Chlorogloeopsis sp. ULAP01: one gene and its partner. The main gene of each other region encodes a partner of the protein of the gene in region 2 in a complex. Links are inferred from orthologs where the notes say so. Each region holds a gene or a part of one and is shown on either strand. Other genes may lie near its edges.

Region 1 (15,373 bases), on a different replicon or contig from region 2:
TGCTAAATCGGTGTGAATCTCAATATCGCCATAGCTACCTTGGTTTTGCACCATTTCTCGTACTACATCCGCTTGCCCTGCCATCATCTCTACCAGCCACACCCCACCCGGATGTAAGTAAGTATAAGAAGTTTCGATTAAATGACGTATACAAGCCAAACCATCAATGCCTCCATCTAATGCCAGTTTTGGCTCATGATTCATCACTTCTGGTTGTAACTCAGATACGAGTGTGGTGGGAATATAAGGAGGGTTTGACACCATACCACTGAATTGTCCTTTTAAAGATTCCAGTGGTTCCCACCAATAACCATGATAAAAGTGTATGCGATCGCCAAAACCATAATTTTGAGCATTTTGTTGAGCAAGCAAAAGAGCTTCTCCAGAGCAGTCAACAGCGTGGATTGTCGCTTTCCTAAAGACATCTGCAAGCCCAAGAGCGATCGCTCCACTGCCCGTTCCTAAGTCTGCCCAATGTCCTTGTTCTAGACACAAATTTTCCTGGCTCTTACAAACAGTAGCAACTGCTAAATCAATTAAACACTCTGTTTCTGGTCTAGGAATTAAAACCGCAGGAGACACTACAACTTTAAACTGTCGCCAAGGTGTCACTCCTGTAATGTATTGTACTGGTAGACGCTCATGCAGGCGTTTTTGCCACAGCACCTCTAATTCTTCTAAAGGCAGCCGCAGCTTAATTTGCGGCCAGTCTTTAAACAACTCTAAACGTAGTGCCAAACTATCTAAACCAGCAACCTCTTGCAACAGCCAATCTACTTCAGCAGGTGGCACATCAGCAGCGATCGCCGATTGAATCGCTTTTGTGCGCCACTGCCAAACTTGCAAACCAGAAGTATCTTTTGGCTGTTTTTCTGCCATACATTAACAGTTATCAGTGATCAGTTATCAGTTAATCAACCCTAGCTAAAGTGTAGGGAATTTGAACCAGGAAAATAAATTTGCTTTTTTCTATTCATTACTCTGATTTTTAAAACTGTTCACTGTTTACTGATAACTGAGTGTAGTTATTTTTTCGGTTGAGCAGGTGGTGCTTGGTTAGAAGCACTATTTTTAGGAAGTGACTGGATATACTGTCTAGCCTCTGGAGACGGGAAAAATACTACTTGCTCCAGCCACTTGTCGTTTTTCTCCTGTAAGGTTTTTATAATTCCATCAACATCCACTACTTGGATATCGGCTTTAGGAAACTTTTGCTTCACCTGCTTCAACAAGTTGTCGGCGTCTTGCTTGCTTGTAAACAGAGGAATATATTCCTTTTTATCAGAACCCAATTCAATTGGGACATACCCTTTATCTGGTGCGAATCTCACAAGAAAAATAGGTACGCTCCTAAACTGTTTTATATCTTGACCGCTTTGCCGCAATAATTCCATTGCTCCTTGAATTTCCCGATCTACGGGTTTGAAAGCAAAGAATAGGCGATTTGGCTGATTTTTAGTTTTTTGTAATTGCTGATAAATTACTCCTAACGGCACTGCTGTTACCTGTAAACTTTTTAGCATTTCTGCTTGTTTTGGGTCTTTTTCTGGAGCATTCCGTAGCTGGTTGACAAAAGTTTGAGCTTCTTGCTGGCTCATATAAACACCTGTCACCGAACTGCCTTTTTGGGCATTTTGTCCTTCTAAGGGGCGGCTGAGTGGCAACCCTTGAGGATTTGTGATTAAAAATACTGGTACTTGATCCAGTATTTGTTTTATTTTTTGCTCTGATAATGCTAGTACTGGGGCATTTCCGCTTAAAAAAGTTGACAGCAGAGTACTCCCCACCAAACCTAATGTTGTACCCCAGCGAACCAATGAATTCATGACTTCTCCTAGCATCAATACTTCAATCAAGTCACATGAACAATAAAATTGGCACAGCACCAACTAGTTTCAGTTATGATATCCCGATCGCTAGTTGATTGTGCTTGGATTTGTCAATTCACCTTGAGATTGACTTCAAAATCCTGTAGATAGATGCTTGTTGTATTTTGCTTCCAGGCGAAGAGAAATTTTCCGCTACTGGAGATGACAAATGCCATTTTATTGCTTTTACTTGGCATCGTTGACTCTACAGGATAGTAAATAGTTCCATCCATCATAATCAACTCATGTGTTAAATCTGACGTAAGATTATCAAAGCTATAAAAATTTAGTTTTTATTTTTGTTAATTTAATAGACTTTTTTAAAATTAGCCAAAAATACGTGAAGTAAAAATACGCATCTTCTAGGAATTATAAATTACTTATATTTTTTTCAGCCATCCAAAATTAAAATATAGTCAAGTTTTGTTTTTTCCTTAGAGAATATAAAAAACTCCAGAACTGATAACCAGTTCTAGAGTTGTAAAAAATTATTTTATTTAAGTCGGGATGACAGGATTTGAACCTGCGGCATCCTGCTCCCAAAGCAGGCGCGCTACCAAGCTGCGCTACATCCCGGTTTCACTATTCTACAACAGATTTGGCATTAGCAGCCAGTTATCAGAGAAACTGCACAGCAGAAGATATGCACTCTTTTAAAGAGTATAAGCAAGTTGATTGTCTGTCAACCACTATCACTATGTAAAGCCTGTGCTAAAAATTTCGTACTTCAAAATCTCTGCAAGCGTGATTGAAACTGATGACACCAATAGCTGCTGTTATGTAGAAGTTATTGGGGATACCAGAACATTCCTTTAATGCCTTCTGGATCAGACATGAAACCCAAACTTCGATAAAAGTCTACAACATGGGGATCGGCAAACAGAGTAACATTACTAATTTCTTCACCCCTAAGTTTCTTAAGCACATATTTCATCAACGCTTTACCCAGCCCTTGGCCTTGGAAGTCTGGATGAACTACCACATCCCAGATAGTAGCGTTAAACGCATGATCTGAGGTAGCACGGGCAAAACCAATGAGCCGCCTTTGATTTCCTCGCACTTGCCACATTGAGGCAACGAGAAAACTATGCTCAATAGCTTTTTTTACTTTTCTTAAAGGACGACGCGACCAACCAACGGCATCACAGAGTTCTTCAAGTTCGTATAAATCAATATCTCGTTCTGTGCTAAAAACAATGCGAGCCTCCTGCGAAGGAGCTCCACTAACGCTAGTGGCACCAGAGTTGCTCGCAGCTTCTACTGTATGCTCTTCAAAAGGAGTTGTTTTTGTTGTCGTGAACGGTTCAGAAGTACTAAACCAAGTTTTCCAAAAACCCATGCCAGCGTGGTTCGGGTAGTATAACTGAATTGGTTTCTAATGAAAGAGTGTTGATTAACGTTTTACTGAACTACCCATTTTTGCTCCCTAACACTTCTATCTTTAAATTAAGTGTTGTTGGAATTTGCAATGGTCTGTATTTCAGAAAGCGCTGATTTCACACCAATCATTTTCAACTTTAGCATTTTGTAGTAAATGCTAGGAGAAATTAACCAAAGGGATCACAATCCAAGACAAAATTGTACATTACACAATTGTATATAACAGCTATGAACGCTTTCGGTTTGATGACAGCAAGTAAGGCTTACACCCAAAGATGGCTTCTGGTTTAAAATCTTCTACATTAGAACTCCTAAAGCGCTTTAACCGCGCTTTCCCTCAGTTTTATGAACAATTTGTCAGCAGTGAGATTCAACTGCAAAATTTGCGGTTAGCCTATCGCCTATATAAATCTAGACGTGCCGTGATCGAGCTCAAACAAGAAGGTAGTAAAAGTGCTTTACATTTTGCTTACCGCAATCAGTCGTTTCTCCTCAGCGATATTTTTGGTGTGCTGGCAGCTTACGGACTAACGATTCACGGTTTGAGTTTATATGGTCAGATTAAACCGCCGATGTTGGTATTTATCAAGCTCCTCGTTTCTCGTGGCAGCAAAGTTCTGAGCGAGAAAACTTCAGAAAATGTCTGTCGGGCGATTCGAGAAGCTTTAGCAGGACGATTTGAAGTAGAAGAGATGCTAGCGGTAGAATTCAATCTTGATACAGGTCTAGAGCAAGTACAAACAGAATTTTACGTCGATCCGGTCTTTCATCTTCCTGCTTTAGTAATTGAAGCTGATAACCAACCGGGACTCTTTTACAAGGTGATGTATGCTATCTGGCAAGAAGACCTTTTGGTCGTGAATGCCAATTTGCTAGTTTGGCGTGGACGCACACGCCTAATACTTTATTTGTTAGGGCCAAATGAAAGTCTGATTCCAGAATATCTAGGTCACAAAATTGCTGAAGGGGTAAAGCAAAGATTGTTAGGCAAGTGAGTCAATAGTTATTAGTAATTAGTCATTAGTTAGTGGGGGTGGGTTTTGCTGATTATCTTGGCGTTCAAACTGATAAATTATCTTTTAAACCCGCACGGCAGTCGCACTCGACGCGCTTAACCCGACGCCAGGTGACGCCAGGTGCTACCCTGCGGGAAGCCGCCCTCTGGGCGTCTACAACGCGCTTAACCCGCAAGGGCGCACTGGCTCCTTTATGCCGGGGAACCCTTACTTTCGCTTATCCACTTCGTGTCTACGCCAGTCGCTACAAGTCGGCAAAGCCGCAAGGGCGCGCTGGCTCACCACCGCACTGGCTCCGCAAGGGCGCGCTGCCTCCCGTACAGTAATTAGTAGTTCTGTTCCCATCTCCCCGTGTCTTGTGTTCTGTGGTGCGTCTACCTCAACTCGCCAATTCTTGGTTGACAGAGTACTACCACTTACTTTCTTCAATCGCACTCGCTCTTAAGGGTACGATAGAAGTATGGCTACCATCGAAATCTTGGGCGTTCCACACGCATACGAACTTACAGCTCCTACGTCCTGCCCTCATACTCTAGTGTTTATTCATGGTTGGCTCAACAGCCGTGGATACTGGCAACCCTTAATTTCCCGTCTGTCTGCTACTTTTCAATGTTTATCTTATGATTTAAGAGGTTTTGGTGAGTCTCAGCCCAACGGGAAAACAGATATTACTCGTGAAGGAACTTCTTTCTACCTGAGTTCCAATGATGGCAGTGATTTTGTTGATCCCTTTGATTCTCTTTATACGCCAGCTGCTTATGCACGGGATTTAGCAATTTTGTTAGAACAGCTTCATATTACCAGTGCTTGGCTCGTTGGTCACTCCTTGGGAGGGACGATCGCTCTTTGGGAAGCTGCTCAAAACCCTGATCGCGTCCAGGGAGTAATCTGTGTCAACGCAGGTGGTGGTATTTATCTTAAAGAAGCTTTTGAGCAATTTCGCTCGGCTGGACAACGATTTTTGCAGATTCGTCCTCGCTGGCTCTGGCAACTACCTTTGATTGATTTGCTCTTTAGCAGGGTAAGTGTGGCGCGTCCTTTGGAACGTCATTGGGCGCGTCAACGGGTAATCGATTTTGTTGTAGCCAACCCAGAAGCAGCCCTGGGAACACTGCTAGACTCCACAACCGAAGAAGAAATTAACCGCTTACCTCAACTTGTATCCCAACTGAAGCAGCCAGTTTACTTCTTAGCCGGTACTGAAGATAAGGTGATGGAACCAAAGTATGTCCGTCACTTAGCTAGTTTTCATCAGTTATTTCAATACTGTGGTGACAATGTTATTGAAATTCCTAATTGTGGACATTTAGCAATGTTAGAGCAACCGGATGTGGTTGCAGCTCATATTGTTTCTATTGTTGCTGTGCAAACTCAAGTAGAAGGAGACAGTGAGAAAGTTGACGAGGAGACTGCGGTGGAGAGTGGGAGAGAAAAGGACAAGGAGAAAATATTTATACCTAATAAGAATGCAGAATGAATTGATATTCTAAACTACTTAAGTTGTGTGTTCTAAGTTCTTTTGTTGATATAACTGCATCACATCTGTCAGCCCCAGTCGAGATTGGACGCTGAGTGTCAAAGGAGATATGTGTCCTCGGTTAAGATGATCGGCCGCAGCACACCCAATCATGGCGGCGTTGTCAGTACAAAATTTTAAGGGGGGAAATAATACGCGCAAGTTGTGGGCTGCTGCTGCTGTTTGCAAGTGTTGTCTTAAACCACTGTTGGCTGCTACACCACCACCAACAGCAATAGTATCCAAACCGTAGTTGAGAGCACAGGCGATCGCTCGTTTGGTAAGTGATCGGGCTACTGTATCCTGAAAACTAGCTGCCACATCCTTTACTGGTACAGGTTTCTGCTGTTTTTCCAACTGCTGTACCAACCGCAATACAGCTGTTTTTAAACCACTAAAACTTGCATCATAGGGATGATACCCGCCACTAGGTAAGGAAACTTTTCCTTCCGGCAAGCTAAATGCCTGGGGATTTCCCTGTTGCGCTAAACGATCAATAATAGGGCCACCTGGATACCCCAATTGCAATAGACGCGCTACTTTATCAAAAGCCTCACCAGCAGCATCATCACGGGTTTCACCCAGAGTTTTGTAATCACCACAATCATTAACGTAGATCAAGCTTGTGTGTCCACCGGAAACAAGTAAGCTCAGAAAAGGAGGATTGAGTGCAGGCTCGCTCAGATAAGTCGCGTAAATATGTCCTTCTAGGTGATGAACGCCTAAAAATGGCTTATTGTACAGCATGGCTAGAGTCTTGGCAGCAGTTAAGCCAACCAGCAATGCCCCCACTAGCCCAGGCGCACAGGTGGCAGCGATTCCATCAATTTCCTCCCAGCCAAGTTGGGCTTGTTCCATTGCTTGAGCGATCGCTTCATTAATTGTTTCTAAATGCTGCCTTGAAGCTACTTCCGGCACTACCCCCCCATACCGACTATGAACAGAAATCTGAGAGGCAATGATACTACTTCTCAGTAGACGATTGCTAACAATTGCGACAGCAGTTTCATCACAGCTGGTTTCGATTGCTAAAACGGTTGTCATTACACAGTTACGCCTAATAAAGACTAGTTTGAGAAACTTTAACTTTTATTTACTTCAACTTTACTCGGTTCACAGGCAAGAGTATGATTGCCTTAGACTCAAAACCCGACAAAATAACAGGAAATACAGGCATATTGATCAGATTAACTTCTGTCAAAAGCCTAGTTGATCCTGTTTTAATTGTGGATTCCCCTCCACAAACTCACAAAAAGACAAAATGGAAACTTTGTATTTCTATTAGTCTTTAAAATTAAAGATGCTGCCCAAAAAGTGAGTTAGAAATGGACACAATTCTTGCTCACCGCAGTTAGAAAAAGGCTGTCATGGTTCAGCCATTGGGTATAAATCCCATAAACATAAAATAAAGGTAATCTCAGCTTTTACCGATATTTTATGAAACTATAATGACTTGATAGTTCTGCAAATCAAAATTGTACAAGCCGCTTCGTTTTGTACAAGAAATATATTTGTTTCGTCAGAAAAGGAAACAATTCCATGCGACGCTTGTTTGCTTTGATTTTAGCGATTTTTCTTTGGTTTAACTTTGCTCCGTCTGCGAAAGCACTAGGGGCAGATCTCGTTCCTTGTAGTGAATCTCCTGCTTTCCAACAGCGAGCACAAGTTGCTCGCAATACTACAGCCGATCCACAATCTGGTCAAAAGCGATTTGAGCGTTATTCTCAGGCTTTATGTGGCCCAGAAGGTTTACCTCACTTGATTGTTGATGGTCGTCTGGATCGTGCTGGCGACTTTTTGATCCCCAGCATTCTATTTTTGTATATTGCAGGCTGGATTGGTTGGGTAGGTCGCGCTTATCTACAAACAATCAAGAAACAAGGAGGCGATGTCGAACAAAAAGAAATCCAAATCGAAGTTCCTTTGGCATTGCCAATTATGCTATCCGGATTTGCTTGGCCAGCAGCAGCAATTAAAGAGTTGCTTTCTGGTGAATTAACAGCAAAAGATGAAGAAATTCCTGTTTCACCACGTTAGTTTAGCTGTACTTATTCACTAATTGGAGATTAATTCATGAGTAACCAAAGTCCTTTCTTAAAGTTTCTGAGTACAGCACCAGTAATCACAACAATCTGGCTGTTCATTACAGCAGGAATTTTAATTGAATTTAATCGCTTTTTTCCTGACCTGCTTTTCCATCCGTTACCATAAATTGCTAACGGTTTTTCATAGTTGAGATAATGATGAGTGGTTAGTGGTGAGCCAGCACCGCGGGAGGGTTTCCAACGGACAGTTCCTACAACGGGGGGAACCCTCCGAAGTCGCCCCAACGGGGGAAACCCCCGTACGGCGCTTCTGTTGGCAACGGACTGTCCTCCTCCACAGGTGACTGGCGTAGACGCCGAAGGCGGCTTCTCGTAGAGTACCCGAAGGGCTTCAAGGTAGAGTACCCGGAGGGTTAGTGGATGGTTGTCAAAACTAATAGCAATCAGCTACTAACTATTAACTACTAACTATATAATTATATAACAGCAGTATTTAAAAAGAATTAATTCACAATAGGTAGTAAAAAATTTTCTTTTTTAATCTTGTAATGCTGGAAACAGCATAAACTTTTCACATCCTTAAAAATAAATATAGATAACTAAATTAATTTTTCTAAACTTAACGTTCAAATAACATATCAAACTAGGATTATTATTAATATAAAATGTTGCCACCATATTATTTAGAGGCGAAAATCAAATATGGCGCAAGCAGTTGATGCATCAAAAAATTCTCCAAGCGATCCCAGAAATAGGGAAGTAGTTTTTCCAGCATTCCGCGATCCACAAGTTGGGAACCTAGAAACACCAATTAATTCTTCTCCCTTTGTGAAGTGGTTCATTGGTAACTTACCAGCCTATCGCCCTGGAATTACTACCTTTAGAAGGGGTTTAGAAATAGGCATGGCTCATGGTTACTGGATTTTTGGCCCCTTTGCTAAATTAGGCCCGCTGCGGAACACGGTTAATGCTAACTTAGCTGGCTTACTTGGAGCTTTGGGCTTAATTGTGATTTTGACTGGTGCCTTATCTCTTTATGCTAATAGCAATCCTCCTCAGCCAGTTAAGAGTGTAACTATACCGAATCCTCCTGAAGCTTTCCAATCCAATGAAGGCTGGAATGGTTTTGCTAGTGCTTTCTTAATTGGTGGTATTGGCGGTGCAGTAACAGCCTACTTTTTAACTACCAATTTGGGACTAATTCAAGGTTTGTTTGGTTAATTTAGTGATTTGTTAGTAGATAGTGGTAAATCACCAATTACTGTACGGGCAGGTTTTAACCACATTCTCTTTGTGAGAATAAAGTATCTATAATAAACCCGCCCCTACTAACAAAAACTAAAGGACACAGAGATCAGGCATTGCTTTTTCTTTGTGTCCTTTTTGAGTTTTTCATAAAAAGAATCAGGTGATTCTTTAGCAGTAAATAACTAACCAAACAAAACTGCTTCTATAGAATTGAGAGCTGTTTCAAAATCGTCATTAACGATTTGAATATCAAATTCATTGGCAGCATTGATTTCTTCTTGAGCACGGTGTAAACGGCGGGCGATCGCTTCTTGTGAATCTTGTCCCCGACTGCGTATCCGTTTCTCTAATTCATTAAAAGACGGCGGCAGAATAAATATACTAAGAGCGCTAGGAAAGGAGCGACGAATTTGTCGTGCACCTTCTAGCTCAATTTCTAAAACAACCAATTTGCCAGAACAAATTTGGTCAATCACTGGTTCGCTGGGAGTACCGTAATAGTTACCAGCGAATTCTGCCCATTCCAAAAATTTACCAGCCGCTACTAATTGTTCAAATTTGCTGCGGCTAATAAAGTAGTAATCCTTGCCATCTACTTCTCCCGAACGAGGAGAACGAGTGGTAGCAGAAACAGAATAATACAGTTCTGGATGACGCTGCAGAAGCGATCGCATTAAAGTACCTTTACCTACACCACTAGGCCCTGTCAAGACAATTAGCTTGCCAGAGGAAGGGCATTCTTTGGTATTAGCACCACTCTTAGAGAATAAAACTTGCATCATCCGCTTAACCTGTGAATTAATCAATAAAACTATTCATTGGTCATTAGTCTATTGGAGTTGGCAAGAGACTGTTGACTAATGGTTTTTGTAGCATGAGTGACAAAAACTTGTCTAATTCACATGTTACTGCTGATACCGCACCAATAGAGGTAAGTGTTTAACCCACCTTAATTTAATTATCTACCACATGATGATCGCGGGAAATTACAAACCGATTCGCTACCGTTTCTGGCTGAATCGCCGAAAGAATAACATGGCTGGAATCAGTAATAATTACAGCCCTGGTACGGCGACCGTAAGTTGCGTCAATAAGTTGGCCTCGATCTCGTGCATCTGTAATAATCCGCTTAATCGGGGCAGACTCTGGACTGACAATGGCAACTACTCGGTTAGCAGAAACAATGTTGCCGAAACCGATGTTGATTAACTGAATGTCCATAAAAAACTGACACCAAATGCGGTGTGAGAAGCTTATAAATAACTAATTTCCATGTTATCCCCAAAAAATTGCACTTACAACGTCTATTTTCACCTTAGCTTTTGTTTTTAAATAAGAAACGCTTTTTTTAGCTATTTCTCAGATAATTCATCTAAAAATCATACTCAAGATATAGGTAAAATAAGACCATTCAAGCTATTTAAAAGGTTTTACAAATTCAATGCTTCAACTTGAACTATTTAATTAGTTTCCTAACAAGTACAATACAAATAAATTAATATTAGACATTTAGAGAATATATAATTACTTCACAAAAACGCTGATTTATGGTCACATTAAAAGAGAAAATAATTTCATCAGTCTAATTGTGAAGATTCAATCGGCTGTAGTGCTTTCCTGCAATCAATTGTTCTCTAGTTCAAGGCATTAATCGATTTGTTTATACGCTAACTCACTCCAGCCCTCTTTTTGGTAAAGAGCAGGCTGGGGTGAGGTTATTTTATGATGGGCATTTTGACGGAGATAATATCACTTGTCGCTGCGCGAGTTGACTTGTTGCCATCTTTGTCGCAGTCTGTGCAAATCAGGGTTATAACCACCATAACGCCAGCTAACGTAGGCTTGGCAGATGTCATCTATTACCTCAGCTGTTTCTACTGAGTGATGTTGATATGAAACTTTGGCATACTCAAGCGGTGTTTGTGCAGGATGCTTGCTTAAACCTTTTTTATTTGCCCACAACAGCATTTGTTGATAAAGGTTTTCCATTGGCGGTAATTTTCTCAAGGCAAGGCGATGGAAGCATTCTCGCCACAGACTCCAAGCCAGCCAACCTAAAAAAGATATGATTGTCGCCAAGATTAAACCCGTGAAAATTCCCAGCCAACCTTTGAAGAATAGTGATACAAACCAATAAAAAACTTTGCTGATCCAGGTGAATATTATCCTAAATATATTGTTAAGTAATCCTGTTACCGGAGATGGTAACCACCCAGCAATCCAATTCCAAAATTGACGCAAAACACTAAAAGTCTGAATTTCTTCTATAGATGGAGGAATTAAAGGATGATTGGGAATAGGATCAAAAGCAAACCAGCCGTATTTAGGAAAATACACTTCTGTCATTGCATAAGCATCGGTGTTGCGGACGACATACATCCCGGTAAACGCGTTAAACTCTCCAGATGCAAACCCGGCTACTAACCTAGCGGGAATACCAATAGAACGCAGCATCACCGTCAGCACTGTGGAAAAATGGTCAGGATAACCACCTTTGTGCTTAAACAAAAAAGCTTCTACTAAGTCTTCGTTTTCTGCTAAATAAGGTAAGTCTAAAGGATTGTCTGGAATTTGATAGTTTTGCTTTAAGTACTGAGCCAAATAAAGAACCTTTTCATAGGTAGAATCTAGCGATTTATTTGACTGACTTACCTTTTGTTGATTGTAGTTAGCTAATATTTCTTCTGTACGTTTGCGTACTTTTTCGGCGATTTCTGAGGGTATTTGTAAATAGTAATCTTTAAAACTTTGTGGATATTTAGTCGAGGCTTTTCCTAGCAAAGTCCGATCACGGTACGGCACTTGGGAAATGACAGTGTAAGTCATGCCTTCTGATAATCCTACAGGTGCTCGCAACCCATCTTCTGGATCTACTGCAATGATTGGTGTCGGAAAGTAAATTTCTTTGGGATATGCCATTGCTGGAATCAAGTTAGGCAAATCTGACACCACCGTATAAGTTTGCACTACTTCTTTGGTTTTAGCAATACTGGTTAGTAGATTGAGAAAAATTTGATAACTCCAAGGTGATCGCTTGATGCGTTTGACTTGCTCATTGCGCGAAATCTCCCATCCCTTACCTGTGTAACGATCAAATGCTAGTACTCGCCAAAAACCTTCTACCTGCGATCGCACCCGCATCACTACCTTGGGTTTCATCTCACCCCGCAGGTTTTGGTTCATCTGACTATTAAAACCGTAATAAAAACTATCATCTACTTGTCCCGGTTTGCCACCACCATTGCCGTTTTCTGTGCCGTTACCACCATTGCCTTGATTCTGATTTTTCCCTTGGCGCACATAACCGGGATTGATAATGCTACGCCCTGTAAAATTACCTTTGACGTTAATCGCAGAACTGACTGGAAACATCCGCAACTGATAACCAGGCAAGCGGGGTAAAACAGCAAAAATTGCTAAACCGAGTCCAACAACTATCAAAAAATTCAAAATTAGAAATCTAAAATTAAAAGAGGAATTCCCGGATTTTTGGGAATTCCTCTGTTGGAAGTGTTCATGCTCAGTCTTTAAATTCTCTAAACCGAGCCGGGAACGATAATCTAGCACTAAAGTCGGCAGGGCGATCGCTAAAAATAATAGCAGTATGGGAGCAAACGCTAAAGTCTGACTGAGCGAAGCTGCCACCCCTAATAGAATTAGCCCGATCACAATTGAATAACCCAAGTCTTTGCGACGGGGCATATCAAAACAGTGCAGTACTTGCAGTTGGATTAATAATTCTGCCAAAGCCAGTCGCGTATCATTTGATTCTCCCACCAATCGCCCCAAAAAAGCACCTAGTGCCACTAACATTCCAATGGCAATGCAGAATTTGACCGAAATATTGCGATCGCAGCGACGGTAATAGCTCCAAATTCCACCCACTAAACTCAAGGGTAATGCCCACAAAGTGAATTTAGTCTCTGCGGCAATATCCGTTGCCACAACACCCATAATTACCAACGCTAGCACTAGCACCCTGAAGGTAATTGAATCTTCAACATCTGCCAAAGGCGACTGCGACATTGTTTGCCGCCATTTATTACCAAAAGGTAGACGCCAAAGCGAACTCATCCTGGAAAAGTTAAACATTGTGATTAAAAAGCAACTGATGGTGATATTGAGCACAGTAACTGTGTCAACACTACTGATACAGTACTAGCACAATGCGAGTGAGATACACCGTACTCCCTCGCATCAAAAGTTGCTTTTTCATTGCAGCTGCTTGTAGACGCCCTAATAACTGTTTCTTAAAAAATTAACTTGGTTTTAGAACCAGGATGATACTAAATCTCACAACAATAGCTTTAAATTCAGTTTTAGTGCTAGCGATGGCACTTTTCGGCTACGAGGTGGGAATAATCACAAACGACAATGGCTGTTGATCTATTTCTTTCAACTCTATTGTCAGAGTGTAAGTTTGGTTGAGCTGCACGCCACCTAGTTCGACACTCAAGCAACCTGGAGTTGAACTCTGTGCTTTAATTTGCGAGCCATTTCCTTGAATTTTTATTGACCCTTTGGAGGGTAAATCACCTTGAACCCTGAGTGTACCTACTTGACCTTGAAGTTGGTATTCTACACTCAAGTTTAAAACACCTAAGCTAGTTAGCCATTGTCTGACTAAAGGTTCAGTGTTTGAAACATACAGAGTCAGACTCTCTAGCAGTTGTTTTGCTGCCAACAATGACAACAACATCTGCTGGCGTGGCTGTAAATCCGCATAGTCGCCTGCCAATGATGGCAACTTGATTTTTTTACTACGAGTCGCACCTGTTAGCACCACTCCAGCCAAATTGTTTAATGTTTGGAATTCGTTAGGGAAAAAGTTTTCTACAGCCTGAATTAATTTTGGCCCTAACAGCGACGAAGATGTTATCAATGCTTGACATTTATCAAGCAATTGCCGGAAAATACTATCCGGTAGAAGTATTGGCAGATCGAGATTCGACTGTTGTGCTGCCCACCCCCAAGTAGGAACTAATACAACAGCTGGCTCGTCTAAATACTCCGGATAGTCCGTGATTTGAGTTTCCCAAGGAAATAAAGGTGGTTGGCTCTCAGTTTGACTTTGGAGCCGACGTTTGAGAACAGCTTGAAAACGTTCTTGCACAGTAGGAATTTCTCCCAATCGAAAGTTCTGGAGCTTTAATTCCGACTCTTGAGAACTACTTGGAAATGCAGTAGCTCTCTGGAGAGGGTTTTCCGCTCCGTGGGTGTCCTTACGTTCTACTTTATTAAAATCTCTTGGGTTGTCAGAATCTGTCAATAACCAAGATAAAAAATAGTTTTGTAAGGATTCTGAGTCACTATTCATTAGTAGAAGCACCCGATCCGGATACTAGGGAGTTACGAATTTCCCAAGCTTGTTCAAGAATTTTAAACCAGCGTTTCTGAAGTTGTGCCATTGACAATCCTAGAGTTTTAGCGATTCTTTCATCAGGTTGTCCCTGTTGCTTCAGTTCTAATAAACACCGCTGCTTTTCGTCAAGTTGTTCAGTATATACCTGCCATTGTTGGGGAGTTAAACCCAAGTTGGTGTGCAAATCTGCTTCCAACCACTCGTGAACTAATTCCCAACGATGCAATAAAGCAAATCGAATTAAATGATATTTAAAGCGTTGCTGTAGATAATCTCTTTGACGGGGGGTTAAACCCAAGATAGTCTCGATTTCCTGGGCTGATAAATCTTGAAGTCGGAGGGCGAAATAATCAGCACAATCATTCTGTTGCCGTTCTTCCAGATAATTCATTAATTCTGTGATCACAACCGATCGCAATGTCTCTTCTTGAGCTTCTGGTTCTGGTTGTGTCGCCATTGCAGTTCGTAATTGCTGTACTGCTGGATCTTCCCAAGAGCCATCGGCTTCATTTCCACTACCTTCTGCGGCTTGCTCTATGTCTACACAAGTTTCTGGGGGTTGCTGTTGTGAGAACGTTTGTGCTCGGAGGATGATTAATTGCTGCTGACGCCCTGGCAGGGGAATTCGTCGCTTGCCGTAGCGCTCGGTAAATGCCATGTACTCTGCGAGTTCCAGCAGTGTCTGAGGACGATAGCTCGCCTCTAGTTGATTCTCTCGCCGAAAAGCATTTAATGCCTCTAGATAAAAACTTTGTAGAAAATCTTCAATAACTGTCAGTCGCCCCTGATAGCTCAATTGTCGTTGGGGCGGATTGATGTAGCGATAAATAATTGCACTTAATGTACTGTGTAATTCAACCCTACCCCGATTTGAACCCAACTGATAGTACCTCAGACACTGTTGCAGGCGATGTTTAGCTAGAGCCATTGCTGAGTTT
Region 2 (15,375 bases):
GGTAGGCGGTGATTGTAAATCCTAATAAAGCAGTGGGGAAAACCAAGCGCTCCACATATAGTAGCAATGCCACGAAGTCTCCAATATCGAGTACTCCAGAGGCAATCCTCGTCGCTCCTAATAGGATTATTACCAGCGAACTAATATTAGCTAGTCCGCCAATCAAAGGAAACAGCGTATTTCGACTTTTTGCTAGTTTGAGATTCGCTTGCAACAGTTGTTGATTTCTCCTAGCGAAGGCACGACGCTCATTTTCCTCTTGGGCATAGATTTTAATTAAGGCAATGCCACTGATATCTTCTTGAATCAAGTCGCTGGTATCAGAGAGTCGATCCTGCACTTCTAGTTGTTCATTGCGGAGGCGATCACTAAATAAATGTACCACCAGAAACATGAACGGATAAACTGCCAAGGAAAAGACAGTTAAATCAACACTGATAGAGAGCATGACTGGTAGTGTCAGACTATAGGCAAACAAAGTATTTGCCAAACTTAAGACTGCAAAACCCAACAACCGCCGGATATTATCTACATCGCTAGTGGCACGACTAATCAAATCACCGGCAGTATTAGTTACAAAGTAAGCTGGTTCCAGCTTTAATAAGTGTTCAAAAATTGTTTGTTTAAGTTCAAATTCTACCTGACGCCCCACGCCAAAAATCCAAATGCGGGAAGCCATGCGAATTAGCCACATTGCCGAAGTGAGCAAGACAATGGGTACTACATAGTTTAATAATTGGTTAAAGCTAAAAGCTGCCGAAAGTTTGTCAACAGCCGAACGAATTAATAAAGGAATGTAAACACCCAATGCATTGACAGTGAACAAAGCAAAAATACCTAATGTCGCATCCCGCCAATGGGGACGTAGGTAGGCACCAAGTTTAGCAAGGCGTCGTGTTTTTGCCATTCCAGCTATTTTGCACTTTTTAATCGTAGAGTATGCCAAAATCTGGCATTTTGTAGCTGCCGACGGAAATATATAGCAAAACTAAAGACAGGTATTTAAACAAGCTTTGAGACTAAAGTTTAATAAATTACCCATCCATAAACTGCTATAAAATTAAAAAAAGGTCACTCAGCTACAAAAGTAACATTATGACCTTTTTTAAAGCCAGTCTTTTTAAACTTACGACTGGCGTCCGCGCAAGAAAAAATAAACCTGATTGAGATAACTTTCCCAGACTCGCGTCGTCAGCGATAGTGTTTCGGCATTGGGGACAAAATCTTCTAACCGCAAACCTCTTCTGGGAATGTCATTAGGAGTTTGCAAAAAATAAGGTGAAACTGCCACAGGCGGTAGGATGCTGCTTCCTACATCTGACACGCTAGCGATAGTAGAGTCTGGTTTGAATGCCACTAGTGTTGGAGATAAAGTTGAATTCAGGGCTGGGTTAAAATTACTTGCCGTCGCTACAGGCGATCGCACTAAAAAGTAAGCAACAGCTGGCGTACTGGCCAGTAGCATAATTGTTAATGCCCAAGCTAGATATATACCTCCTGGCTTATCTATCGCTCCTGCCTTCATCTTCTGAGCCGCAAGAATTAACAGCAACAGTGAAGCTCCCAAAGGCTTGAGTGGAAAAGAGACTACCCTCCATAAAGAGGCTACAGCTGGTTCGTTGGGGTTAATAAACGACAGTAAGATAATCAGGAAAAGAACGACTAACAGCAATCGTCCAACAAAAGTCCCTGAAGGATAAAATCTTTGAAACAAAGTGACTAAGATAGCTATGAGCAGTAGCCACAGAAGTACCCGGCTTAACAATATAAACATAGATTAACTCTCAAATCTTTTTTTGCGGTCAGCCTAGTTGTTTTGGAAAATTGAGTTATTTTACCGTCAAATTGTAATCGCACTGTCACTAACTGCAAATACCCCACAACGCCACTCCTATGAAAGGATATTTCCGCAGGGGGATGACTATCCTTCACATCAAGACTACCGTCGTAGTGATTTTAGAGCAATTTTTGTCAAGTGACTGCAATATTTGTAATTTTCAAGATCAGTAATCCTGTTCAGGTAAATTAATTTAATTGAGAAGTTGTTTAATTACAAGGAAAAACTATGTCGCCTGGAAAGCCCACAATTTTGGTTACAGGCGGGGCTGGATATATCGGCTCCCATACAGTGCTTGCTCTAAAGCGAGCTGGTTACGAGGTGGTAATTCTTGATAATTTAGTGTACGGACACCGTGACTTGGTAGAAAAAGCTTTAGATGTAGAGCTGATAGTGGGAGATACAGGCGATCGCACCCTGTTGGATAACTTATTTCAAAGCCACGAGATTGCAGCCGTAATGCACTTTTCTGCTTATGCCTATGTGGGAGAATCAGTTGTCGATCCAGCCAAGTACTACCGCAATAATGTCGTAGGCACCCTGACATTGTTAGAGGCAATGTTAGCTGCTTCTATCAAGAAATTTGTCTTTTCTTCCACTTGTGCAACCTATGGGGTTCCCAACATTGTACCCATCCCAGAAGATCATCCTCAAAATCCGATCAATCCCTATGGCGCTACCAAGCTGATGGTAGAGCAGATTCTTTCTGATTTTGATGTCGCCTATGATTTCAAATCAGTGCGCTTCCGCTATTTCAATGCCGCCGGCGCAGATCCAAATGGTTTGTTAGGAGAAGATCACAATCCAGAAACTCATTTGATTCCCTTGGTGTTGTTAGCGGCTTTAGGTAAACGCGAATCTATTTCAGTTTTTGGTACAGACTACCCCACAACTGACGGTACTTGTGTTCGAGATTATATACACGTCAGCGATTTAGCAGATGCTCACGTTTTGGGCTTGGAATATTTATTAAAAGGCGGCGACAGCGAAATTTTTAACTTAGGAAATGGCAACGGCTTCTCAGTCAAAGAAGTGATTGAAGCCGCCAAGCAGGTTACAGGCAAGGATATTAAAGTAGTGGAGTGCGATCGCCGCCCTGGAGATCCACCAGCTTTGATTGGTAGTGGCGATAAAGCCCGAAAAATTTTAGGTTGGCAACCCCAGTACTCAGCCCTGCCAGAAATTATCACTCATGCATGGCAGTGGCATCAAAAAAGACATCAATAACAGATAGGGAACAGGGAACAGCAAAACAATGTGTGTAATTAATTCTGCCTGAGTACTTAAATGGTAGGGGCATCCCTTGTGGATGCCTTTTTATTGGTGCTTGATTATTCCACGCCAAAGCCATAAGTAGGTGGACATAATTAAATATAAAATGCCAACTTCTAAAAAGCAGACGGAAATAACCTTTTCCCTTCTGCCCTACAGGTACTCTACCTTGAAGCCCTTCGGGTTCGCCAGTTCACGCCAGTCGCTACCCTCCGGGAAGCCGCCCTGACGGGCGTCTACAAGTCGGCAAAGCCGCCCAACGCGCTGGCTCCTTTATGCCGGGAAACCCTTTCGCCAGTCATACTATTTCACGAAAAGGCTGATATGGATGTACCCCACCGCCTACGGCACCTCCCCTTACTAAGGGGAGGTTGGGAGGGGTTGAATATGAATCACTCAAAAAGTGAAATGGTATCACCTGCGGAGGGAAACCCGCCAAGAGTGCTGGTTCACCACCGCAGTGGCTCACCATCTGCCTTCTATTTATACCTACTCTCTATTTAATTGTTGTACTACCGCAAGAAAAACGCCAACTACAATCAAACCAAAAGAAGCGATCGCCCAAAGTGGCAAACCAGAAGTTCGTGCCTGTGTAAAATTCTGATTTCCATCCTGTGTACCTCGCGAATTTTCTGACACCTCATTACCAGCTGCCACAGTGACATTGAACTTTAACTCAAAAGGTTTAAAACTTGCCCCTGTTTTGGGTTTACCACGCAGTTGTAGTTGGTAAGTTCCTTGCCGAGGGAAGGTGAGTTCTGTTCCAGGTACTCCTTGATAGCGCTCCGCCGTCAATGCTTGCAAAGCTGGTTCCAACAAAGGAGGTTCTCCAGATGCGTGAGGTTCCGCATAAACCTTTAACTGACAATTACACTCTGCTAGTCGAATCACCCTACCGCCTTTGCGAGTCAAGGCAAACCATGCTTTTGTCCGTTCTCCAGCGCGAGGATTGTCATTTGGTTCTATGTGGAGAATTGCACCCACATCCCCTGTCGTTTTCACCTGATGGGCAAATGCGGCAGAAGTATGAGAAAGAAAATCAACAAACAAGACTAGCAATAATATATACTTTGCCGTTACATGGCAGCGTCGAGAAGTGTTTTGTAACGAACTTTGTCTGAGCATTGTGGAGGCAGTAGTCTCTAGTGAGAGTGAAAATACGACTGCTTTTGAAAACGGCAAATCAAATTCTCCCTGATTGTGAAACACTGATTTTTAAGCATGAGAATATCATTACAAAATTCTTGCCATACAAGCAAATTTTTAGTCGAACAAGGATTCTTAAAATTATTTTTTGTATTTTATTATTTAAACATTTGTTATTGTCAGATTATCACCATTAAGACTTACGGAAAATTACTCTAAAATTCTCTTTACTCCCTGTTCTCTCTGTCCTCTGCGGTTTATTATTCCATGACTTGTGCGTAAGACTTGACCATTTTCCAAATTAAATTTGCCCAGGTGCTTGTATATTTTTCATCAATATATAGACGCCTTTTTTTATTTTAATTTAAATCAAGATTGTATAAATTTAACGTGACTTACTCAAGGGTACATAAAATTTTTCTAAAGATAGTATCGACCAAAAAAAGCGATTTCTCACTACTAATACACCAAAAGTAATTATTACCAACAATACTGACGCTAATTTGTTGAAATCATTTAATCGCAAAGAACCAAGGTAATGTGAGCCAATCATAATTGTATGAATGGCAGCCAAGATTAAAGCCGGTATACTCAAAAGATGAATTTGCCGCCAACGCTTACCGAAAAACTTTTGTAAAGAATCAAAACTCGTTAATGCGGCGGGAGTCATCAACACCAGTGCCACTACACCCGCAGCCATTCCCCACTGAAAATCTGGCGGCAAAAACCAGAAAGCAGCAAAATTCCATTGCAGTGAGTGCTCTATCATGTGGGTAGTGTGAGCAACAGAAAGCACAAAAGCCCCTACTCCCAAAGCACGACGATAACGCAAGGGTGCAGCCCACAAACCGCTCACAGGACGAGCAATCAGCGCCAGCATTAACAATATCAGCGCGGCGTGTCCAGTGTAATCTACCATTGTGTCGCCCGTTCGCAGCAGTGTGAGTACACCAATGGCAAGAGTTAACCAACCACCCAACCGAAACAATTGACTGCGCCTGTCTTTACTTACCAACGATGTAGAAACACCAACACCTAACATCGTAGGTAAGGTTCCTATGCCAAAAGCCAGCATAGTTGCTGCACCCATCTCCAAATTACCAGTTTCTGCGGCTTTAATTTGGGCAGCATAAAGGAAACCACAAGGCATTAAACCCCAAGTCATTCCTAAAACTGCTGGTGTCCACCATCTGCTTTTGAGGGAAAGTTTAACCATACCCGCGCTCAAGCGGTTGTGTAAACTTCCTTTTAACAGGGGGTGCAACACTGGTATGCGGGGCAAAAAGTTCGGTTTAATTTGTCCTAGCCCAAACCAAATCAACATCATGCCTGTGACAATTGCAATCCACTGGCGTAATTCACTACCAATTCCTGCAAGTTGTCCACTCTTGAGTAATATCGAACCTAACGCACCAATTCCAGCACCAACAAGGGTGTAGCTTAGGAGTCTGCCAAAGTTCAGCAAAGTATGAAATGTTAATTGCTGCTGCCAATTGGGAGTTTTTTGTTGATGGGATAGAGAAAATGCTACAGCCAAAGGGCCACACATTCCCAAACAGTGTCCAAAACTTCCCAGAAACCCCAAAGATATGATGAGTAAATAATCTAGCATATTGGCGGCTAATGGCTAATCGACAAGATTTACGATTAGCAATTCCTAAATTATGTAATTAAGCTAGCCCAGTTGTTGCGAAAAATTTCTTGGGCATAGCCAATCATGAGGAACTTTAAAGTAAATTTTTAACTCTGTCAAAAGACAACTTGTCAAACTTGACTAAAAGGCTATCCTAAATCAGGAAGGCACGGATAAATCAAATGAAAAAGTGGATTTGGCTGGTGCTGGCGATACTAGTAGCGTGTGCGGCAGTTGTTGGCAGCGGATTTCTCAGGCAAGGTGAGCAACCATCGGTCATTGAAACTATTAAAGTTGAAAATCCGCACTTGGTGGAAGAGGACACGGGGACACGGGGAGGTGGGGACACGGGGAAAGTTTTTGATAGTTTCTCCGCGTCACCGCGTCTCAACCTCTCCGTTTCTTCCCCTCCCCAAGTCTCAGCTAGCAAGCTGTTTGTCCATGTTCAGAATTTAAACTTTAAACGTTATACAGATGCAGAGCGATCGCGTACCCGTGCTTACATTACCGGGGAACTAAAAAAATTAGGCTGGAAATCCCAATTGCAAAAGTTCTCTGACGGTGTAAATGTTTTTGCAGAACGAAAAGGCACTGATAAAGAAGCAGGAGCTATTCTTGTTGGAGCACATTACGATACCGTTGCAATCTCTCCCGGTGCTGATGACAATGCTAGTGGTGTTGCTGTGCTTTTGGAAATTGCCCGGCTTTTTGGTTCTCGTCCGACACCAAAAACTTTACAAGTAGTGTTTTTTGACAAAGAAGAAGCAGGATTGTTGGGTAGCAGAGCTTTTGTTACCAAAACCGCACACTTGTTGAAGAATCTGCGCGGCGTCATTGTTATGGATATGGTTGGCTACGCTTGCCACACAGCAGGCTGTCAGCAGTATCCTGCGGGTTTGCCTATCACACCACTCAGCGATAAAGGTGATTTTTTAGCAGTAGTTGGTGATACAGAACACTTACCACTGCTCAATTCCTTTCAAAAAATAGACCAAGAAGTAGCGATCGCCAAAGCAGAGCGGGGCAAACCTTCAGTCTCTCTACCACCTATATTTACCTTGCCAGTTCCGCTCAAAGGCTTGCTAACACCAGATACCCTACGTAGCGATCATGCTCCATTCTGGTTTCAAGGAGTAGGCGCAGTACTGGTGACAGATACCGCCAATCTACGCAGTCCACACTACCACCAACCCAGCGATACACCAAAGACAATAAACCGTAATTTTTTTACAGGAGCAGCACAGGCTGTTGTCAATGCTACTACGATTTTATTAGAAAATAAAAAGGCTTTGGATACACCAACATCAAATTCGTGAACTACTCCAACTATACCCTAGCAGAGTCGAAGCAGATTTATCTCCAAAAATACTCATTTTTTAACTCCTAAACGCTTCAAAGCATAGTCAGTATATATTTCTGATTCCACCTCCAATGCCTTGTTGGGAGCTGCGATCGCTATCGCGTAGATCACTACCCAGATAAGCTCTCAGGGCGAGATGTAGTTGATATCATTCAAAGTCTAGCCAAAGAAGAAGGCTGCGCGGTTTTACTTATAACGTATGACACCCGCATTCTAGATATAGCCGATCGCATTATTCAAATGGAAGATGGTCGGTTACAAGAATTTTCAAATCTTTACTCATAATAAATATGTATAGTCCATGACATTAGTCATACGAAATCTTCATACTAAAGTTACAGTTGTATTTGTTACGTCTGACACTAGCGCAGAACAGCTTCAATTTATACAATACCAGGGATAAGGCATCAAGCCGAATGCATTTTATGTGCAGGTAAGCAAATCAAGGGGGATTTTTCGGTGAGTTACTACAATTTTGATGAACACTTCTGGTCTGCCCAGACGGTTTGTAGCAAAAAAGCATTACCAAAGCCAAATCCAAAGATTGCTCGTATAAGTAACATAAATGTATTAAAAGTAATTTTGACTTTAGGATGCATTGGGATTTGGACACCATTGCTGCTTCAATTCTTAGTTCCTGTTATCAATCAGAATCAGGAAGAAAGTTCTCTGTATGTTGATAATTCTGGAGCCCATCGCCTGTTACTGAAGCGAGCCATTATTTTAAATAACCAGTAATTCTTTTTGAAGTAGAAAAAGCAAATTAAATCTAAAAAGTGCGCTGTAAGATTTCTGACTTCTAATAAGAAGTTGGATAGCTGTGCTTTTAGTTTATTTATCTGGAAAAATCAATACTCTTCATGTCTATTCGGAAAGTATTCTAAATTTTGTATTCTTTTTTTAATATTATTTTTAATTATACTATAGCCTTTCCCACTCTGGTGAGGTACGAAATGACCCTTCCCCAACCCTCCCCTTGCTAGAGGGAGGGTGCGCGATAGCGCGGTGGGGTGTACTTTATTTGCTTGGGAAACGCTATAAGACAAAAAATATTATTCATGTGTGAATAGCGAACTTAATTTGAAAACCCTAAGTATGAAAATAAATTAGAAAAAAATTTCAATTTTATACAAGTTTGCTTTGATTTTTCTCTAGGACGTAGAAATAAGGTGTTCTAGTAAAGCTGAGAATAAACTTTAGCAAATGATTTAAGAATTGGAATGAAATAGTCACACTTAACTAGTATTCATAAATTTCAGTGTTTGAGAATCCGGATCTCTTATCTAAAGTTTGTAGAGAATGAATACGGAATCACTCACTGCAAAAGAACAAAACGACCATGATTACAGTGTATGAAACCCTAGTGTTAATTGTATTATGCTAACTTTTAAATTTGTGTTCCCGCTTCTGAAAACTGCTATTATTGGGATTAATTGGATTCGCTTCTTGATACTCAAATCATCTGCAATATTAGTCAAAAAATTAGATAAATCTCATGATTTTTGCAGATGTTAATACTGAATTATCTATTTTGGCAACAATCGAAACAATATTTTGGTAAGGGTAATAACAATGGAATGTAATTGTTATGGAGAACGTGGTAGTGGTCGATATAAATATTTAAATGTAAAAAAATAGCCACATTAGTAATGTCAATGTTTACCAAAAGCCGAAATTTCTTTGCTAATGCTACAGTTACATGGTGTTATTTCGGCTTGACGAGTCCCTTCATCTCCATATTTCAAACATAAACTTATATAAGTATGTGGTTTGTAAGGCATTCTATCTGCCCATTCAATTGCCACAATACCAGGATATACCTCTACACCTTCCCAGTAAGTTTCTAAGTTTAATGCTGCAACTTCTTCGGGCTCTAAGCGGTATAGATCTAGGTGATAAAGGGGAAGGCGTCCCTGAGTATATTCGTTAATGAGTGTGAAAGTTGGACTGACAATCGCTTCGGTAATACCCAAACCTTCGCCAATGCCTTGCACCAGAGTTGTTTTGCCAGCACCTAAATCACCTTCTAGTAAAATGACACTACCAGCATTAAGTAATTGACCGAGAGTAATACCAAGCGATCGCGTAGCCTCTGTATTTGGCAGCAAAATTTTCATATTGGTCATTAGTCATTGGTCATTGGTCATTAATCATTCTCCCCTTGTCTCCTTGTCCCTTGTCCTTTTTCCCCCAATCTCCCCATTTTCCATGATGAACTCCACCGTACCATCGCAACAAAACCCGTGCTAGTCGTTGGGGATCGTGACGTACACAACCCGTTTCATCTTCATGCATAACATTAGCCAAAACGATCCTTCGTTCCATTTTGGTTACCTCTTCACGATCTAAAAAGACGGGATGAGAGCGTTGTTGAGCATAACGAATAAGGGCGCGGGCAGAAGGAGATCTTTTATGTACCAGTACAGCATTAAATAAGCGTCTGCCACCACAAGCTGCATCAATTGCTCGAATGTGTTCACTAACAGTGTATCCCTGAGTTTCACCTGGCTGAGTCATGATGTTGCAGACATAGATCCGGGGTGACGTAGAAGCGGCGATCGCATCAGCAATTTCTGGTACCAACAGATTGGGAATTACACTTGTATATAAACTACCAGGCCCCATGATAATATAGTCAGCTTCTTTTATTACCTTAATAGCTGCGGGTAATGCCGGAGGATTAGCGGGAGTACAGCCTATTTTGACAATATTACCTCCTGCCTCGGTAATTTTTGATTCGCCTTCTATACGGCGTCCATCGGATAGCTCCGCCCACAGGCGAACATCACTAAGGGTTGCTGGCAAAACTTGTCCCCGCACTGCTAGTACTTTGGAACTAGCAGCAACTGCTCGCTCCAAATCCCCGGTAATTTCACTCATTGCCGTTAAGAATAAGTTGCCAAAACTGTGGCCTGTTAAACCATCACCAACACGAAAACGATATTGAAATAATTCTGTTAATAACTTTTCTTCATCTGCCAATGCAGCCAAACAGTTGCGAATATCTCCTGGCGGCAAAACACCAAATTCCCGCCGCAAACGTCCCGAAGAGCCACCATCATCAGCAACGGTAACAATAGCAGTAATATTAGCGCTATAGCGTTTTAGTCCTCTTAATAACGTAGAAAGTCCTGTACCACCACCAATGACGACGATTTTTGGCCCTCGGTACAACCGACGGTGTGCAAGCAACACATCCACCAGTTCTTCATCGCCTTCTGGTCTTAGTACTTTAGTAATTGAACCTACCGTGCGGGTTTGTCCCCAAAGAAGCAACAACAGTCCGAATAGCAGAACTAGAGGCCCGCTAATATAGTTGGGTAAGATGTTAGTAATAACTGTCAAAAAATCCCTAAGTAGCTCCAAAGTCCAAAAAATTGGCGTTAGCTTAACCCAAATCGCCAACCCCAGAGACGCTAGCAATACACCCCCAACGCTAATTAATAACCAACGTTTTACAGATAGTCCTGGGGATAACCACTTGAACCACTGGTTAACTCGATAGCGAGTGCGACGGCGCGACTGCTGTTGCAAAGTGTTAAGGGCTTGCCTGAAAAAACCAATTGACATACCTAAAAAAGAGCAGTACTACAAACAATGGTTAACAGAGAATTTACACTACCTGGTTTCATGTCCAAGTGTGAAATTACTACATTTTTCACTTTCATGAAACCAAAAGCGTCGAGTTAAACTTGTCAAACTGCCCTGTAACATAACACCTGGCGAGCGTGGATCTGAAAGTTAATGGAAAAGCAAATTTTAGGATTAGACCCTGGGCTAGCCACCTTAGGATTTGGAGCAATTATCTGTAATCAAAATCAAGCTCAGTTACGAGATACCTCAATAAATATGCTAGATTACGGTGTTATTAGTACATCAGCAGATACGGAAATGGGACAACGGCTTCGTACTTTGTACGAAGATTTACACACCTTGATTGAGGAGTTGCAACCCGACTTGGTAGCGATTGAGAAACTATTCTTCTATCGTATGGGAAATACTATCTTAGTTGCTCAAGCACGGGGTGTAATTATGCTAGTTTTAGCGCAACACAATTTGCCGTATGTGGAATTTACTCCCGCCCAAATTAAACAAGCTTTAACGGGCTATGGCAATGCAGAAAAATACGAAGTTCAACAAGCTGTGGCACGAGAGTTGAAATTAGATCAAATTCCTCGTCCAGATGACGCAGCAGATGGTTTGGCAGTAGCTTTAACAGCGTGTTTTCAATTGTAAAAGTCAAGCGGGACTCTTATGTCTACTTATGACAATATATATGCGATCGTGCGCCAGATACCAAAAGGTCGAGTAGCAACATACGGGCAGGTAGCGGATTTAGCTCACTTTTATGGCAAGGCACGTTTAGTAGGATACGCTCTTTATCAAGTTGATGAACGCTCATCAGATATACCGTGGCATCGAGTTATTAATTCTAAGGGAGAAATATCTTATTCACCTTTGCGACAGGGCGGAGATCATAGACAGCGATATCTTCTTGAACAAGAAGGAATAATATTTAGCTCTAAAGGAAGGGTTAATTTGCATCAGTATCAATGGCAGCCCTAATACGATTTTGGATTTTGAATTTTGGATTTTGGATTGGAAATCGTCTAGTTGCTGTTAAGTACATACGCATAAATATTCCCCATTCTCTGTTCCCTGTCCCCCGTTCTCTATTCCCTTATCTACTCATACACCATGCTGCTTAAACCATGCTTGTAAGCGTTTCCATCCGTCTTTAGCTTCTTTTTCGCGGTAGGAGGGGCGATAATCGGCAAAAAAGGCATGAGGTGCATCCGGATAGACAACAATTTCTGATTTACTGCTGCTTGATTTGAGGCGATCGCGCATTTTTTCTACCGTATCAAGGGGAATGCCTGTATCCTTGCCACCGTAAAGTCCGAGAACAGGAACTTTTAACTCAGACGCAATATCAACAGGATGCCTTGGTGTCAGTTTGGTTGTATCGCCCACCAATCGCCCGTACCATGCTACACCAGCCTTAACTTTAGGATTGTGAGCGGCGTACAGCCACGTAATACGTCCACCCCAACAGAAACCCGTGATTCCTAAGCGATCGCCATTACCTTGAGCAGACTTCACAGCCCAAGCCACCGTGGCATCGAGATCGGACATTACTTGAGCATCAGGGACTTTCGCTACTATTGGGCGAATTTCTGCTATGCTGCCTAAGTTGGAAACATCGCCCTGGCGTACAAACATTTCCGGAGCGATCGCCAAGTATCCCAGTTTAGCAAAGCGACGGCAGATATCTTGAATGTGCTCATGTACACCAAATATTTCCTGAATCACCAACACAATCGGAAAATTCTTGCCTGTAGCAGGCATAGCTCTATAGGCAGGAATTTTGCCATCTTTGACAGGAATTTTCACTTCACCTGCGATTAATCCTTTGGCATCGGTGGTGATGACTTTGGCAGAAATTGGTTGCACTGCTAGAGCGAAACCCGTTGCCAGGGTGGCAGTGGCAATAAATTGGCGGCGCGTGATTTCTTTCATAAATAAGGCAGAGGGCAGAAGGGAAGACTGGGACAAGGAGAAGGGGAGACAAGGGGCAAGAACGTCATCCGATTTCACCGTATCCCCATGTCCTCTTCTGTCTGCTGGACATAAGCATTTTACGTTTAATTATGTCCATCTACCTAATATTTTTGAGCAATTTGGAACGATTAGCCAAGTTCAAGGCTTAGTCAAAAAAGCGATCGCCCCCTAAGGAAAATTCTTACCATAATGTCTCAAGAGGTATCATAATTGAGGACATCTTCAATATGAGTAAAATACGTGCTGTCGTTGTCGATCCTAATGTGCAGGGGCGTTTAGTACTGCGTGATGTAGATGCACCCACGCCTGCTGCTAACGAAGCAACGATCCGGGTAGCGGCAATTTCTCTCAACCGAGGTGAGGTGAAGCGTTCCACCACTGCTGAGGCTGGTTGGCATCCGGGGTGGGATTTGGCGGGAACAGTAGAAACCCCTGCTGCTGATGGTTCTGGGTTCGCTAAAGGAACGCGGGTTGTCGGTTTACTTCGTTCTGGAGCTTGGGCAGAATTAGTAGCAGTACCAACCCACTCGCTAGCAGAATTACCACCATCAGTATCCTTTGCTCAGGCTGCTACTTTGCCTGTAGCTGGTTTAACAGCTTACCATGCTCTACTCAAAGGTGGTTTGCTTTTGGCTCGCCCCGTATTAGTCACAGGTGCATCTGGTGGTGTTGGTAACTTCGCCATTCAACTAGCACGTCTTAGTGGTGCCCAAGTAGTAGCACATATTCGCACTCCAGAATATGAGTCTTTTGTTAAAAATGCCGGAGCGGATTATGTTGTCATTGGTGAAGAACTCTCACCAGCTAGTGAATACGGCCCTTATCATTTGATTGTCGAATCAGTAGGTGGCAAGACTTTAGGAACGGCTTTGGGCTTGTTGGCAGAAAATGGAGTGACAGTGCTACTTGGTGTTTCTGGGGGAGCAGAGGTAACATTCGATGCACAACGTTTTTTTGCAACAGGTGGTGCGAGTTTATACGGCTTAATATTGTTTCACGAACTACAACGAGAATCAGCAGCAATTGGATTAACAAGGCTTGTGAATTTGGTAGCAGCAGGTAAGTTGCATCCACATATCGATTTAGAAGCTTCTTGGACAGAAGTTGCTGATGTAGCACAAAAACTGCTCGACAGAAGTTTTCCTGGAAAGGCGATATTGCATATCGCGGATTAGACACATAGGGCATCTAAAATTAGAGCGATCGCCAGAGGCGATCGCTACTTTTTTAGACAAATTGCACCACACCCCATTGTCCATTCGTTAACCAATCAGGATCGGATTTTGGCACTTGCTCAACAACTTCAGGTGGAATGCCTGCTGCTACTTCTGATTTGAGAGTACGTAGAGCTACTATTGGAACAGGTAAATATGACACTATATCTGCAAAATTAGTCGTATAATCCCAGTGCCTATCTCCCAACAATCTGCGATAATTTGCGTCACCTTTGATAATCAGCAAACTTGCATTTGCTAACTCATTTTTGAGTGAATCTGGTATTTCCCAAAATGCTAAAGGCGATGTCCAAAAATAATCATCGCCTAGAACTAATTGCCCTGCTGTCATATATGCTTGCAACCTTTCACCAACAACTGAAACTTTTTCATAGCCAGATGTTGCTAAAAACTCTGTTGTATCGTTTACATCTTTAATCATGGCATCAGAAACAAAAGTAGGGTGAGGTTTCAAGTGCAGCTTAACTTGACTAGCAATACCACTACCTAATAGAAAATCTACTAAACATAAGTCGCAAACAAGTTCAAACCCAGCATTATCGACGATAAAATCAATTCGCTTACCTGGATGATTAAGTAATAACTTCGTTACTTTATACACATCATTTACTAAAATATGAGCTTCTTGGCTTTCGATGTCAAAACGACTGCGATTTGCCTCAAAGGCTGACCACAAACTCAAGTCAACTCGATTACCCCAAAGTGCAAAATATATTAGTGCAGTCAAAGCAGTCTGGTGAATCTGACTAGGTTTTTGGGATTCTTCTAACCAATTTGTTACTTGAGTGCCTAGAGCGATAATTGCATCTAGAGATGTGTTTAAACCTTGAGATTTTTGCAATTGGAACGGATCTACACCTTGCCATTCACCGGGAAGAAAATAATTAGTAATGTTGAGAATGAGCCGATAAAAATAAGTTTCGGCAAAGAACCAGGGAATATCTACCCAACGTTGCCCCTTGTATGGTTCTAGATATTTATCCCAAGCTGCAAAATCTATATTAGTATCATTTACCAAAGGTAATAAATAACCCGATGGCAGTTCATTGGCTAGGTTTTCTAAACTTTCATTAATGTTAGGTGAAAAATTGTTTTCAGCAATAACTCGGCGAGCAATTCCAGGCATTCTTTGAGTGACTGTAAACTCAGTGAAAGTGCCGCGTTCTGATCCGACAAGGGGTGCTGGCAAGGGTAAGTTGGGAATTTGTGATTTCATCACCAAAATTTTCTCTTGTAAAGATTCAGGTCAAAAAACAGGAATAAATGAAGTATAAGCAGTTTGATGACCAGAAGCAGGAATCCCTCAGAGTAGTTTTGGGGAGAATGTCAC

Evidence for each region.
Region 1: the proteins of tsaE (region 2) and tsaD are in contact, whole or in part, in a crystal structure (PDB 6N9A), measured with the Thermotoga maritima proteins. The link is inferred for Chlorogloeopsis sp. ULAP01 from one-to-one orthologs. Residues at the interface, in WP_004082108.1 of Thermotoga maritima: Leu37, Gly38, Lys46, Lys57, Val59, Lys60, Ser61, Thr63, Phe64, Thr65, Leu66, Met67, Val69, Pro71, Tyr82, Arg83, Leu84, Asp86, Asp88, Phe89, Asp93, Ile128, Asp130, Glu131, Arg134; in WP_004082750.1 of Thermotoga maritima: Cys10, Asp11, Arg49, His50, Leu82, Gly84, Gly135, Gly136, Glu154, Thr155, Leu156, Asp157, Asp158, Ser159, Glu162, Asp165, Lys166, Arg169, Leu170, Tyr175, Lys213, Thr214, Leu217, Tyr218, Gln221, Arg222, Asn324.

The regions. Positions count from the first base shown.
Region 1 is NZ_JAUDRH010000003.1:459,999-475,371, forward strand. What follows is about bases 4,793-7,615. They hold tsaD (tRNA (adenosine(37)-N6)-threonylcarbamoyltransferase complex transferase subunit TsaD), read right to left. Parts: upstream 6,825-7,615; coding sequence 5,760-6,824; downstream 4,793-5,759. Other genes in these bases: QUB80_RS08290 (alpha/beta fold hydrolase), read left to right, coding at 4,793-5,741; QUB80_RS08300 (photosystem I reaction center subunit III), read left to right, coding at 7,320-7,615. Outside these bases: prmC (peptide chain release factor N(5)-glutamine methyltransferase), read right to left, coding at 1-879; QUB80_RS08255 (Tic22 family protein), read right to left, coding at 1,026-1,826; QUB80_RS08260 (hypothetical protein), read right to left, coding at 1,940-2,104; QUB80_RS08270 (GNAT family N-acetyltransferase), read right to left, coding at 2,656-3,207; QUB80_RS08275 (hypothetical protein), read left to right, coding at 3,524-4,243; QUB80_RS08280 (hypothetical protein), read right to left, coding at 4,308-4,439; QUB80_RS08285 (hypothetical protein), read right to left, coding at 4,472-4,693; more of QUB80_RS08290, read left to right, coding at 4,725-4,792; more of QUB80_RS08300, read left to right, coding at 7,616-7,817; psaJ (photosystem I reaction center subunit IX), read left to right, coding at 7,854-7,991; QUB80_RS08310 (hypothetical protein), read left to right, coding at 8,028-8,201; QUB80_RS08315 (photosystem I reaction center protein subunit XI), read left to right, coding at 8,528-9,046; gmk (guanylate kinase), read right to left, coding at 9,256-9,855; extracellular matrix/biofilm regulator RemA, read right to left, coding at 10,028-10,294; QUB80_RS08330 (transglutaminase TgpA family protein), read right to left, coding at 10,823-13,147; QUB80_RS08335 (PatU), read right to left, coding at 13,419-14,390; heterocyst differentiation protein HetZ, read right to left, coding at 14,383-15,373.
Region 2 is NZ_JAUDRH010000007.1:158,737-174,111, forward strand. What follows is about bases 7,634-10,458. They hold tsaE (tRNA (adenosine(37)-N6)-threonylcarbamoyltransferase complex ATPase subunit type 1 TsaE), read right to left. Parts: upstream 9,366-10,458; coding sequence 8,901-9,365; downstream 7,634-8,900. Other genes in these bases: QUB80_RS15560 (hypothetical protein), read left to right, coding at 7,708-7,986; QUB80_RS15570 (gluconeogenesis factor YvcK family protein), read right to left, coding at 9,385-10,458. Also shown: QUB80_RS15525 (ABC transporter ATP-binding protein), read right to left, coding at 1-907; septal nanopore formation protein FraI, read right to left, coding at 1,127-1,774; UDP-glucose 4-epimerase GalE, read left to right, coding at 2,066-3,064; QUB80_RS15540 (hypothetical protein), read right to left, coding at 3,408-3,581; QUB80_RS15545 (hypothetical protein), read right to left, coding at 3,599-4,234; QUB80_RS15550 (urease accessory protein UreH domain-containing protein), read right to left, coding at 4,641-5,867; QUB80_RS15555 (M28 family peptidase), read left to right, coding at 6,071-7,204; more of QUB80_RS15570, read right to left, coding at 10,459-10,818; crossover junction endodeoxyribonuclease RuvC, read left to right, coding at 10,993-11,484; QUB80_RS15580 (MGMT family protein), read left to right, coding at 11,503-11,814; QUB80_RS15585 (dienelactone hydrolase family protein), read right to left, coding at 11,938-12,768; QUB80_RS15590 (hypothetical protein), read left to right, coding at 12,755-12,982; QUB80_RS15595 (zinc-binding dehydrogenase), read left to right, coding at 13,038-13,985; QUB80_RS15600 (damage-control phosphatase ARMT1 family protein), read right to left, coding at 14,038-15,261; QUB80_RS15605 (hybrid sensor histidine kinase/response regulator), read right to left, coding at 15,372-15,375. UniProt on the Escherichia coli protein: Required for the formation of a threonylcarbamoyl group on adenosine at position 37 (t(6)A37) in tRNAs that read codons beginning with adenine.